2 regions of the Nodularia harveyana UHCC-0300 genome follow, and region 1 is predicted to be linked to the other one. Evidence: riboswitches for the same ligand, from Rfam matches in the RefSeq annotation. Region 1 holds a riboswitch; the other holds the start of a gene.

What was found. Region 1 has a riboswitch for cobalamin ahead of cobG (precorrin-3B synthase). Riboswitches for the same ligand answer to the same signal wherever they lie in the genome.
Region 2: it holds a riboswitch for cobalamin, as region 1 does, so the genes downstream of both, VB620_RS19635 (DUF1636 domain-containing protein) here and cobG (precorrin-3B synthase) in region 1, are expected to answer to the same signal.

What each region holds. Positions count from the first base shown of each region.
Region 1 is NZ_JAYGHG010000020.1:2,329-8,402, forward strand. It holds gene cobJ (precorrin-3B C(17)-methyltransferase) at 1-478, opposite strand, end outside; gene VB620_RS12730 (precorrin-2 C(20)-methyltransferase) at 625-1,329, opposite strand; gene VB620_RS12735 (precorrin-8X methylmutase) at 1,332-1,958, opposite strand; gene cobG (precorrin-3B synthase) at 2,004-3,470, opposite strand; cobalamin riboswitch at 3,520-3,663, opposite strand; gene VB620_RS12745 (hypothetical protein) at 3,806-4,015, opposite strand; gene cbiE (precorrin-6y C5,15-methyltransferase (decarboxylating) subunit CbiE) at 4,233-5,444, shown strand; gene VB620_RS12755 (Uma2 family endonuclease) at 5,502-6,068, opposite strand.
Region 2 is NZ_JAYGHG010000046.1:15,178-21,251, forward strand. It holds gene VB620_RS19610 (HesA/MoeB/ThiF family protein) at 1-251, shown strand, start outside; gene VB620_RS19615 (HesB/IscA family protein) at 346-717, shown strand; gene VB620_RS19620 (2Fe-2S iron-sulfur cluster-binding protein) at 977-1,276, shown strand; gene VB620_RS19625 (transporter substrate-binding domain-containing protein) at 1,435-2,616, opposite strand; gene VB620_RS19630 (class I SAM-dependent methyltransferase) at 2,699-3,559, opposite strand; gene VB620_RS19635 (DUF1636 domain-containing protein) at 3,680-4,087, opposite strand; cobalamin riboswitch at 4,110-4,289, opposite strand; gene VB620_RS19640 (ankyrin repeat domain-containing protein) at 4,979-5,446, shown strand; gene VB620_RS19645 (hypothetical protein) at 5,929-6,074, shown strand, end outside.

The sequences.
Region 1 (6,074 bases):
AATCTGAGATAAATTTCTTTGCATCATCTGGATTTGCTAAATGGTATCCAGGAGGAGGAGATAATAACGCCGTGCGGAAACGGATATCACCTGTGGTAGTGATTGCAGGTTTAACATCAAGTACCTCAGCAATGCGTCGCGCCAAATCATTCACGCCATTCAGTCCACCCAAAAGCGGAACCACCGCACTTCCATCTTCAGCTACGGCTAATACTGGCGGTTCCTGTTTTTTATCGGAAAGCATTGGTGCTATGGTTCTGATGAGGATACCAGCAGCACAAATACCAATTAAAGGTGTTCCCTCTACGAACAACTCTCGCACTGTGTCACCGAAGTTAGTGAAACTGACATCAACACCAGATGTACGTCCTGCCAAACCGTATAATGTCGCCCCTGGTAAAATGCTGATAATTTGGCGGGCTACTGGTACACTGTTTTGACCCAGTACCACAATGGCAGGTGCAATCTTTGTGATCATTTTATGAGATATTTTGGAAAATTTGATGTCCTTTCAAATGAAACCACAGATAGATACAGATGAACACAGATAAGATTTTATTTAGGTAATTTAAGCCTGTTATTTTTCAAATACATCAGCACCATAACTAGGATATTCTATTAAACCTATAGTCGATTTTTAGTGGGGATGATAATCATTGAGAAATAGGGTACTTGATTGGGATCAACTTCATCGAGGGGTACAATTCTTTGTTGTGTCATTGTTGCCCGCTCAATATATAATGCCCGTGATGCCAACCCCAATTGATGTAAAACATCTCGCACTTTGGCGAAATGACGACCTAATTTCATAATCGCCGCCGCATCTGTTGCTAGTAAGTGCGTGATTAATTCTTCTGCTGGCATGGGGGCGGGTAAAACGGTCATGATGTCGTTGTAATAAGTGAAGGGTACACCCAAGGCTACAGGACAGGCCATGAGGGAGGAAATTCCTGGTACAACTTCCGTTTGGTAGTGTGGCGATAAACGGGTGAAAACGTACATAAAGGAACCGTAAAAAAACGGGTCGCCCTCACACAACACTACTACATCTCTGCCGGCGGCTAGATGTTCGGCTATGGGTGCAACTTCTTTGTCATAAATCAAATTGGCCGTTTCTGGTTCCAAGGCGCGGGGGAGGTGAAACACCACTTCGATTTGATTTCCGGTGAGATATGGGGATGCGATCGCTCGCGCTATACTTTCTTTATCTACTGCTGAGTGATAGGCGACTACAGGGGCAGCCTGTAATAGTCGCAGTGCTTTCAATGTCAGTAGTTCGGGATCACCTGGCCCTACACCAATTCCATAAAGACGGCCTTTGGCTTGCATATTCACTCTTCCTCTGTTGCTAGGGCATTCACTGCTGCTGCTGCGATCGCACTGCCACCACGCCGACCATGTAAAGTTAAAAATGGTACGCCTTTGCTATTTGCTGCTAGTGCGGCTTTGGACTCCACTGCACCCACAAATCCCACGGGAAAACCTAAAATCAGGGAGGGTTTCAGAACTCCTTCTTCTAGCATATCTAGCAAGCGAAATAGGGCTGTCGGTGCATTCCCAATTGCTACCACTGCCCCTTCTAAGTGTAATCGCCATAGTTCTACAGCTGCAGCTGATCTGGTATTACTCAAGCGTTTAGCCAGTGCTGGAACTTCCATATCATAGAGGGTGCAAATAACTTGGTTATTTTTAGGTAGTCTCTTCCTAGTAATACCTTCGGCTACCATGCGACAATCACACAAAATTGGCGCACCTGCGGCTAGGGCGGCGCGTCCAACTTGCACCGCCGTTGAAGAATATCCTAAGTCGGTGACGATATCAGTCATTCCACAGGCATGAATCAGACGGACAGCCACTTTTGCTACATCTGGCGGTAACACATCTAATTTGGCTTCGGATCTGATGATGGCAAAGGATTTACTGTAAATTTCGTTAGCATCTCGGATGTAGTCAGACATGGCAAAATAGTAATTGGGGATAGGGATGGGGTTTTATAAATAACCTTAAGTCACTGGGGAAAATAACGGCTGCAATTGGGCGATTTCATATCTATTCACAAATTCTCGAAAGGATTCATCAGGATTTCGGCATTGATTTTGATAAACTTGTAACATCTGCCCTAACAATACAGGTAGTTCGGCTACAGTGACATATTGATAGAGTTGACGACCAAATTTTTGTTCGCTGTCACCTTCTCCAACATAAATGTGATAGGCTCCCAAAGTGCCGTTTTCTGATTCTAGGTTGTCCCCCAGTAAGGTAATATCACTATGGTTATGCTGGGCGCAAGATTTTTCGCAGCCGCTAAAGTGAATATGAACTGGGTGATTTAAACTAACATGAGTTTCGAGATATTTTGCTAATGCTTTAGCATCACCTTTAGTATCTGTGGCGGAAGATGCACAACCTTGATTACCAGAACAGGCGACTAAGGCGGTATTGATATTATTTACGGAAATATCTAATTTTAAAACAGCAATTTCACTTTTAACATGAGTTAGCGATCGCTGGGGAATATCTGTCAGAAGTAAATTTTGCCAAGGGGTTAGCCTCAGAGTCCCGCTACCAAATTTTTCGGCTAAATCAGCTAAACCCCTGATTTGCTGACTTTCTAACCTACCTAACGGTAAAACTACACCAATATAAAATAAGCCTTGCTGTCGCTGGGGATGAATCCCTATATGTGAATAGTGGGAATTTAAACTTTTTTCTGGAGAACTGGTTTTGTACAACGGTGGATGAGGTGTGAGTTCAAAACCTAGACGTTGTTCAACTTGTTGGAGGTAAGTTTCACAACCCAAATTATTTAACAACTCTCGTAAACGCAGCTTGCGCCGACTCTGAATATCGGTATGATCAAGATAAACTTCAGCTAAGGCGGCTAAAACTGGTAAACATGACTCTGGTAATAAGACAATTCCCATATCAACGGGTGGTTTTCCCTTAACACCGACGCTGAGATACAAACGAAAGTACACTGTACTGTCAATTAAAATAGCAGCAAACATGATATCGTTAAGGCGATCGCACACAGAAACTTGACCACCACCATCAAAGCCTACACTAAATTTGGCTGATAGTCCTCCGAGGCTGGGATGTGTAGCGATATAATTTTCCCAGTCTTGAATTAAGGGACGGGTATCAATTAATTCCTGGGGATCAATACCAGATGTGGGACTGGTCATGATATTCCGAATGTGGTCAACAGCGAAATTGCGGGAACCAATCCCTATATTTTGCAAATTCTGGAGAACTGGGAGATTTATTCCCGAACGTAGTTCCCGGATTTGGAGGTTGGCGCGATTGGTGACATCCACATAACCACCCCCATAATTTTCTGTTATATCTGCGATCGCACGGCACTGTTTACTATCCAAAATACCACCTGGTATTCTGATGCGAGACAATATCCCATCTTGGGCAGGTGTATCATAAAACAAGCCAGGACATAAGGCAACTCCGGACAGCAAAACATTAACTCCTTCCCTGTGCGACGCAGGTAGTAGATACTAGGTGTGTCTTCAAGACATTGCTAGGGTTGGCATTCTGACTTGGCAAGTGAAAAAGTGAATGTTCTGCTTTCGCTTTACCATTACAGCTGCGGCACAGTCCCGGAATCTCACCGGACTTTCCCAACTCTCAGCCTTAATAATTTAACACGATCCGGTGTTCCTCTCGCTGGATGGGGGATATTTTTAATATTCAGTTAAAGATAGCACTTGGGTATTTCTGGAAAGTTGATTGACAAACCAGTGAGTCACCCGGTGACATTTAGCTGGGCTAATTCGGTAAAATTTCAGTAATTCTATTGCACTAAATCAACTAAGGTGTCTGACTGAAATCGGACTACACAGGAAACTAAGCATCCACGATAATGCTCAGAGGTGAATACCGATAGTGTGATATTGCTAGAACCTGGTTCTAAGATGCGTTTGACTTTGCAAACTTGCATCTTGTTTTTGCAATAGGCAATAATGCGATCGCCTGCTTTGACATCCAACGCTTTAATTTTCAATTAAACTCAACCTAATTATGAATTTTCATTAACTCAAGTAAATATATATTGCTATATTTTACCTGTTTCACAATTGCAATGCTAATTCATTATAGCACACTTGCATTAGAGGTTTGATTCCCCAAAAATCGGCATCCCTAGTTTGCCAGAAAATGCGGATTAACTGTTATTAATCGCAGAACAAGCCACTACATTTAGTTAAATTATCACAGCTTTTATGACACAGAAATGGCTATCAATTGTGGGGATTGGGGAAGATGGGTTAGAGGGTGTAAGTGCGATCGCGCGTTCTCTGATTGATCAAGCTGAAGTAATCATGGGAGGCGATCGCCATTTAGCCATGTTACCCCCAGATCACCCCAGCCAGAAACTAGCCTGGACATCACCCCTTAGCACCTCCATCGCCGAAATTATCGGTCGTCGCGGTCAATCTATCTGTGTCTTAGCTAGTGGCGACCCCTGCTGTTACGGTATTGGTGTCACTATCACCCGACAAATTCCCCCAGCAGAAATTACCATTATCCCTGCACCTTCCACCTTTAGCCTCGCCTGTGCCAAATTGGGATGGTCTTTAACGGAAACGGAAACCTTAAGTTTGTGCGGTCGTCCGGCTTCCCTACTCCAGTCTTATATCTATCCCCAGGCTAAAATCTTGATTTTGAGTGAGGGTAAAGACACACCGGCAATTGTGGCGGAAATATTGACGAATCGGGGTTATGGTGGTAGTAAAATTACAGTTTTAGAACATCTGGGTGGTATTCAGGAAAGAATTGTCGCAGGTATAGCCGCAGATTGGGATGAAACAGAAATTGCACCTCTAAATGCGATCGCCGTTGAATGTATCGCAGATCATGGGATTACACCTTTACCCAGATTACCAGGATTACCAGATCACGCCTATCACCATGATGGACAGTTAACCAAAGCCGAAGTCAGGGCGGTGACTTTAGCCAAATTAGCTCCCACTCCTGGACAATTACTCTGGGATGTCGGCGCGGGTTGTGGTTCCATTTCCATTGAATGGATGCGGACTGATCCTCGATGTCGGGCGATCGCTATTGAACAGAACCCCGCTAGACTAGCTTACATAGCCGACAACGCCGCAGCTTTAGGAACTCCCCACCTCAAAGTTATTAATGGAAAAGCACCATTAATTCTCCCAGATTTACCCACACCCGATGCCATATTTATCGGCGGTGGAGTCACAGCAGCCGGTCTGTTTGATATTTGTTGGAATGCATTACTTCCAGGTGGGCGGTTAGTGGCTAATGTGGTGACTATTGAAGGTGAACAAACATTATTTCAATGGTCTGACCAAGTTGGTGGTAGTTTAACTCGGATTGCTATTCAAAGAGCAGAACCTATTGGTAAATTTTTAGGTTGGCGGGCTATGTCCCCTGTTACTCAATGGGTGGTGGTTAAAAATTGAAATGCAAAGGTGCGCGGAGGTTTTGAAAGGAATAAGAGTTATGAGAATTTGATTTTTTTATGCAAACACTACATCTTCGTACAGTTCTGTCATGGTGGCTTGAAAATCTATGCTATTGAATTGAAATGACTTCTGTTCTGCTGTGTAGGATTGTAAAACCCACAGTCCTTGTTCATTACGACGAAAACATTCGACTCGTTGACGTTTTTGATTAATTAAAACATACTCTTTTAGAGTTTCTAGTAGCTGATAATCGGCGAATTTATCTCCCCGGTCAAAAGCTTCGGTGGAATCAGATAAAACCTCCACAATTAAATTAGGAAATCTTTTATAAGCTGGCGTTTCTTGGTCTCTTTGGTCGCAAGTCACCATAACATCGGGATAGTAGAAACGATTCAGGGATTCAATGCGGGCTTTCATGTCGGCGATGTAAACACGACAACCTGAACCACGTACATGATTGCGGAGGAGCGCAAACAAATTTCCAGCAATAGTCACATGGGAATCTAGCGCCCCAGCCATTGCGTAGATATAACCATCAATATACTCGTGTTTAATGTCACTCTGCTCTTCTAGTTCTAAGTATTCTTCAGGGGTGACGTAAATTTCTGGGGAAGCAACCATATTCAA
Region 2 (6,074 bases), on a different contig from region 1:
GACGCGCTTTTTCAGTTCTGGGCGCTGTCTCTGGGACACTTGCTTGTCTGACGGCGTTGGAGGCGATTAAGCTGATCACTGGATTCAGTCAACCTCTGTTATCTCAATTGCTGACCATTGATTTGAATCGCATGGAATTTGCCAAGCGTCGTTCTCAACGCGATCGCGCTTGTCCAGTCTGCGGTAACACTGCACCTTGGAGATATGGTCAACCTCCATCAATGGAACCTACAAGTAATTGTACAACCTAGTTATTAGTCATTAGTCATTAGTCAAATGAAAAAACCACTAACTGATAACTGATAACTCACACCACAACTTAATCGCAAGACATCAGGAGACGTAATGGCTGTTAGCTTAACGGAAAAAGCAGAGTTTCGTCTGCGAGCATTTCTACAAGGTTCTTCCTCTAATAATAATGACGCGAAAAAAGGTATCCGCGTATCTGTAAAAGATGGTGGTTGCAGTGGCTATGAATATGGAATTGATGTCACTAGCAAACCACAAGCAGATGATTTAGTAATTCAGCAAGGTAATGTGCTGATTTACGTTGATGCTAAAAGTGCGCCGTTATTGGATGGGGTAGTAATTGACTTTGTAGAAGGGGTAATGGAAAGTGGCTTTAAGTTCACTAACCCTAATGCAAGTGATACCTGCGGCTGCGGAAAATCATTCAAAACAGATGATGGTACACCGACTGGTATACCTTGCGGCTAGTTGACTATTTGGGGAGTTGAGAAAAACACTGTGTGGAGTTTTTCGAGATTTCTGTTAGTACCAAATAGATTTGACAGTTTCCCATAGACATAACCGCTACTTACTGATCTATGGGTTAGCCAAAAAGTGCCAGTTAGTGCAGCCGGAGGAAACTCATCAATGCATTATCCTCTTCAGTGCTGGTTCTCGGAGTTTTAAGTTAACTCGATTAACTGCGAGATATTCATGTAATTCTATAACTTTTGAGGAGAACCGGAAAATGGCTAGTTACCAAGTTAGATTAATCAGCAAAAAGGAAAACCTCGACACCACAATTGAAGTGGATGAAGACACTAACATTGTGGATGCAGCAGAGGAAAATGATATTGAGTTGCCTTTCTCTTGTCATTCAGGTTCTTGCTCTAGTTGTGTGGGAAAAATAGTTGAGGGTGAAATTGATCAATCTGATCAAGTCTTTTTAGATGACGAGCAAGTGTCTAAAGGATTCGCTCTACTTTGCGTTACTTATCCCCGTTCTAATTGCACAATTAAAACTCACCAAGAAGCATATCTTGTGTAGAGTATTGCTTTGAACGCTACTCTTAGCAATGTTTAGTTACAGCAGTTTTTATCGAGATTTATCTGTTTGATCATCTTTTGATTGACCACTGCTGTGAAGATGAGGGATTCATTTGATCCTTCATCTTTTTTTATGATCAATTAGAACATTGAGAATAGCTAGATTGTCGAACTTTGAGATAATTCTGCTGTCTGACTGAGCCAGCGAGTGGCAATTTCTTCTAAAGAGCCATTTTCCGACATGAGTCGTAATTGAATGTTGAGTTGTTTTCTGAAGGGGCTATCAATGGGTAAAACAAAGCCATAAAGCTCATTTCCTAGAGATAAGTTAGTTATTTTTAGGTTGAGTTTGGGGTTTTGGCTGAGGTAATATTCCATAGCGGGTCGGTCGAATACCACTGCATCTGCTTTTTCTGTAGATAATAGTCCCACTGCTGCGGCTAAGGTGGGTAATTGTTGGACTCGATTACTATAGTTCTGCACTACCTCAACGCTAGATGAACCTGCGACAGTTGCTAATCGGGATGCTTCTAGGTTAGAAGGACTGCTAAATCTTTCCGTAGAATCACCGGATAAGGCGATGGTGATGGCGGAAGCTAGTCCTGCTGTGAGTGAAGAGACTGTGACTAAGGCTAATACCATCCAAGTTCCAGCGATGAATCGACCCATTGGGGTAACAGGTGCGCGATCGCCATAACCGACTGTAGTCAATGTTACTAGGGCGAACCACATTCCGTTACCTACTCCGTGAAGGTATTTTTTCGGAAATTGTTCAGTATTTTGATGGCGTTCGGCTAACCAAATTAAATTTCCGACTACGAATAGAAGGATTACTAATATCCCGATGGAAGTTAACACCGCAGTTTCAAAAAAAGGTTTTACTCGACTCCACACACTGGGATCATCATCTTTGCTTAAAACGGCAATTTCTGTAGAAAAATAAGGTTGGGTAAAGTCAACTTTTTCTAGGCGCTGTGCAGTAATGGTGATGGGGCCAATTAATAAATCTAATTCTCGCTGTTCTACAACTTGCAGAGCATTATCTACCGTCGATTGGGGTATTAATTCATATTCTAGATTTTGAGACTCAGCGACTTTTTCCCATACTTCTACACTAATTCCGGAAATATCGGCATCTTTTTCAACTACGAAGGGAGCAGATCCAACTACTCCAACTCGTAGAGGTGCGGCTGAGGCTAAAGTGGGAGCAGAAATAACTAAAGCTACAGCTACTCCAGTTAAGCAATTATAGTTGGCTGCAAAACCCTGACGGATCTCAAAAATTGATGCAGACACAATGCTATGTAATTGCTGTGAACCTGGAAAGTGGCGGAAATTCATGAGTTATTGACTCCTGATGTACTACTTTTGCGATCGCATTTCCAATAATTAACAATTTTTGGGTCAAATGTGAAGTGTGCAGTTAAATCTTTGTGGATAATTGCCAGAGTTGAATTTGGTAACACAGATGTTTGTCAAAAATTTCCCTAGCAGCTAAACCCTCAGCAATTGGTTTATCTAGCCAACGTTTAACAGCCCAATTTCCTAATGTGTATAAAGGTGGAACGGCGATTTTTACAACATCAGCAATATATTTAAATGTCGTTATTCCAAAAGTCCGAAAATTATTCAGACATAAATCAATTGTTGGTACAACTGATCGGGAAATATCTTCACTTTTAATTAGTTTAAATCCAGCTTTTTCTAAAGCGTTTTTCAGTTCACTAGTCACATGACAGTTAGAAAAAATTCCCTCTTTGTATTCCGCATTCAGCCTCATCATATCGGCTATTAGCAAGTAACTACCATTACTGAGTAACCGGGCTGCACCTTCGGCTAGGTCATCCACAGCAATATATTGACTACTTTCACTGCAAAGAACTAAATCATAGTTATATGTAGCCGAAAAATCTTCAAATCTGGTTAAATAAAAAGGGATTTTACCGTTAGTATTTTGCAGAAATCTTTCTTTTTGCACTGCGTCGGGTGCTAGTCCTTCAACACTCAAACCACGTTCCGCCAGTAATTTTGCATTACCACCAATACCACAGCCGACATCTAAAACGGTTTTGATTTCTTCAGGAATGAAACTAAACAGTTTAGTTGTATAAGCTACTTGGGCAGTACGTAAATGAGTTAAAGTCAATTCTTCCCCAATGCTTGGTATGACTTCCCAATAGCCGTAATGTAGATAGGAGGAACCGGTGAGTCCCATATAGTAATCTATGGCTGCATTTTGGTAACGAGTTGCTTTGGGAATATGAATTGAATTGGGTTTTTGCATTTAGGGTGACGGTTAGGTTTCGCTGAAGTGCGGAAAGTATAATCAGTTATGCGATCGCCCTGTTGATTATCTTCAGATGCGATCGCCCCAATACTTTAAAACTATCGTAATTTTAGCTACTTAATCTTGACTCGATGTAGGCGCGGGTACTGCTGGAATGTTGGCTAAAACCCCGGATTTCAGTGGTTGTGGACGTTCACTCCACGGTAACAAACCTTCTGGGTGTGCATAATATTTACCTGCACACTGGAACACACCTGCAACTTCTGTCGGTGATAAATCAGCCGCAATATCCCCAAAAAGATAAGTAGATTTACCATTCGCAGCGAAAGAAATCACACAAGAGCGATTGCAAGCGCTCATACATTTAACCGGTTGAATCACAAATTCCCTGTTTAATTCCCACTGGGAATAATCCGCTTGTAAATGTTTCAGCAGTTTTTCTCCGCCACTTTCACCTACACGTTTACCATCCTCCCACTTACTCGCACAAGTAGTACAAACAAACATGATATGTTCTGCTGTCATCTATACCTCGTAGATTTTAGCTAAATTTACTTATATATCGGCGGGTATTCTGACTTACGCAATTTTAAATTTGGGGTCTTAAATCTCAAACTAAAAATCTAAAATTAGTTTACAGCTGCGGGACAGTGCTGGATTTACACCAAGCTTTCCCCGTTACCTCTAATAGTTAATTTTTATTAGAACCGAACCTATTAAAATCTAACATATTTTCGTCATTTTTATCACATAGCAAAATCAACCCAATTTCCTCAGTATATTTTTTATTTAGTTACTTATTTATTACTCATCAGTCGTTGTTATCTGAGTAATTATCAATAACTCTTATGGAAATAGGACTTACGCGCATAATCTACCTTTTCTTGGCGGCTTGGCGGTGAGATAAATCAAGATTTTTGGCAATTATTGCGTAAGTCCTGGGAAAAACTAAATGAAATTTCCTATCTATAAAAATGGATCTGTATTTTTAGTGACATTTTGAAATTTTCTTCAGCCAATCCTCCTGAATATATCTGGGGATCTTTATAAATCATTCATAATCTAAACTTATCAGAGTGATAATATATAGATAAGCTAAATTGTTGCTAGTGAACCTAAACCTCAACGACAAGTCATTACAGAATTGTTTCAGAGATTTTCATCAAAATTTTGGTGCAGCTATCGAGAAAAATCTCAAATAGATACAAGCATAAAATCACGGAACTCTGCGTAAATCTTTTCCTAAATAAAGTTAATTAATTTAAGTATGCAATAAATCTCACAAGTCTGGAATTAATCACATTTTAGAGTTTTGCGGACTCTAATTATCTGGAAGACCATAATTTTTCCTGAATATGGTAGGTATAACCTGTCATTTAAATTGACGAGTAAATTTAGGAATATCGAGGATTAGTAATGAATCAGATCAAAAAACAAAAAATCAGTGCAGTTACCAAGCAATGGCTGATAGTAAATGGCTATAATCCTGATCATTTAAATCAACAAGGTATAAATGGTGATACAGCTTTGATAAAAGCTACTAGAGAAGGAGTCTATGCAGTTGTTAAAGAATTAATTGATTTAGGTGCAAATATTAATGCTAAAAACCATGACCGCAATAATGCTTTATGGTTTGCTTGTTTTGGCAATCATTACGATTTAATGAGTTTGCTATTAGCGGCTCAAATCAATATTAATAATCAAAATGATCATGGTGCAACTGTGTTAATGTATGCAGCTTCAGCCGGAAAAACAGGTGTAGCTCAATTACTTTTACAGCATAAACCTAACTTAAATTTAAGAAATATAGATGATCAGAGAGCCATAGATTTTGCTAGCGATATTGAGGTATTAAGGTTACTTAAAAATGCCGAAAGTTCATAATTTAGTAACGGACTTACATGATGCTACTAAGCATTATTACTTATCTGCACAGATGAACTCTAGCATAGCCACAGATCAACTTTGACCAGGATAAAATTTATCCAACTATTGGGAATAGACATTCAATTAGACATTTCCGGAAACAGTTTATTTGTGCAGAAGATTATCTATATATCTGGGGAAAATTGAACCAGGGATAGCAACAGAGTCTTTTGTTGTGCATTAATTAGAGGGGATATTACCTAGACTATATCAAGGTAAGCATCTGCTGAAAGCCAGTAATTTCAATGAATAAACAGTTTACTTATGTGTGAATCAGGCGATCGCTCAAGATTGTGCTGTAAGTTTTTTCTTTCCATCTGACTATATAAGTTATCAAACTGCTATGTAATTATCTGGGAATTAATTCTAGCAATATTAGTGCTTTTAAAAATGTTCTCTACGCAATGGCTATTAGCAAATAATTAGGGTTAAAAACAGAGATGGCTAACAATAAGTTTTCTTTTAATAGTGATGATTCTCACCATAAACAACCGACATCAGCAGATATTATACTGCGACAACAACTAGAATATTCCATTAGCAGGTATTTTTATCAGGGATGCGATCGCACCGTTCAAAATCTGCT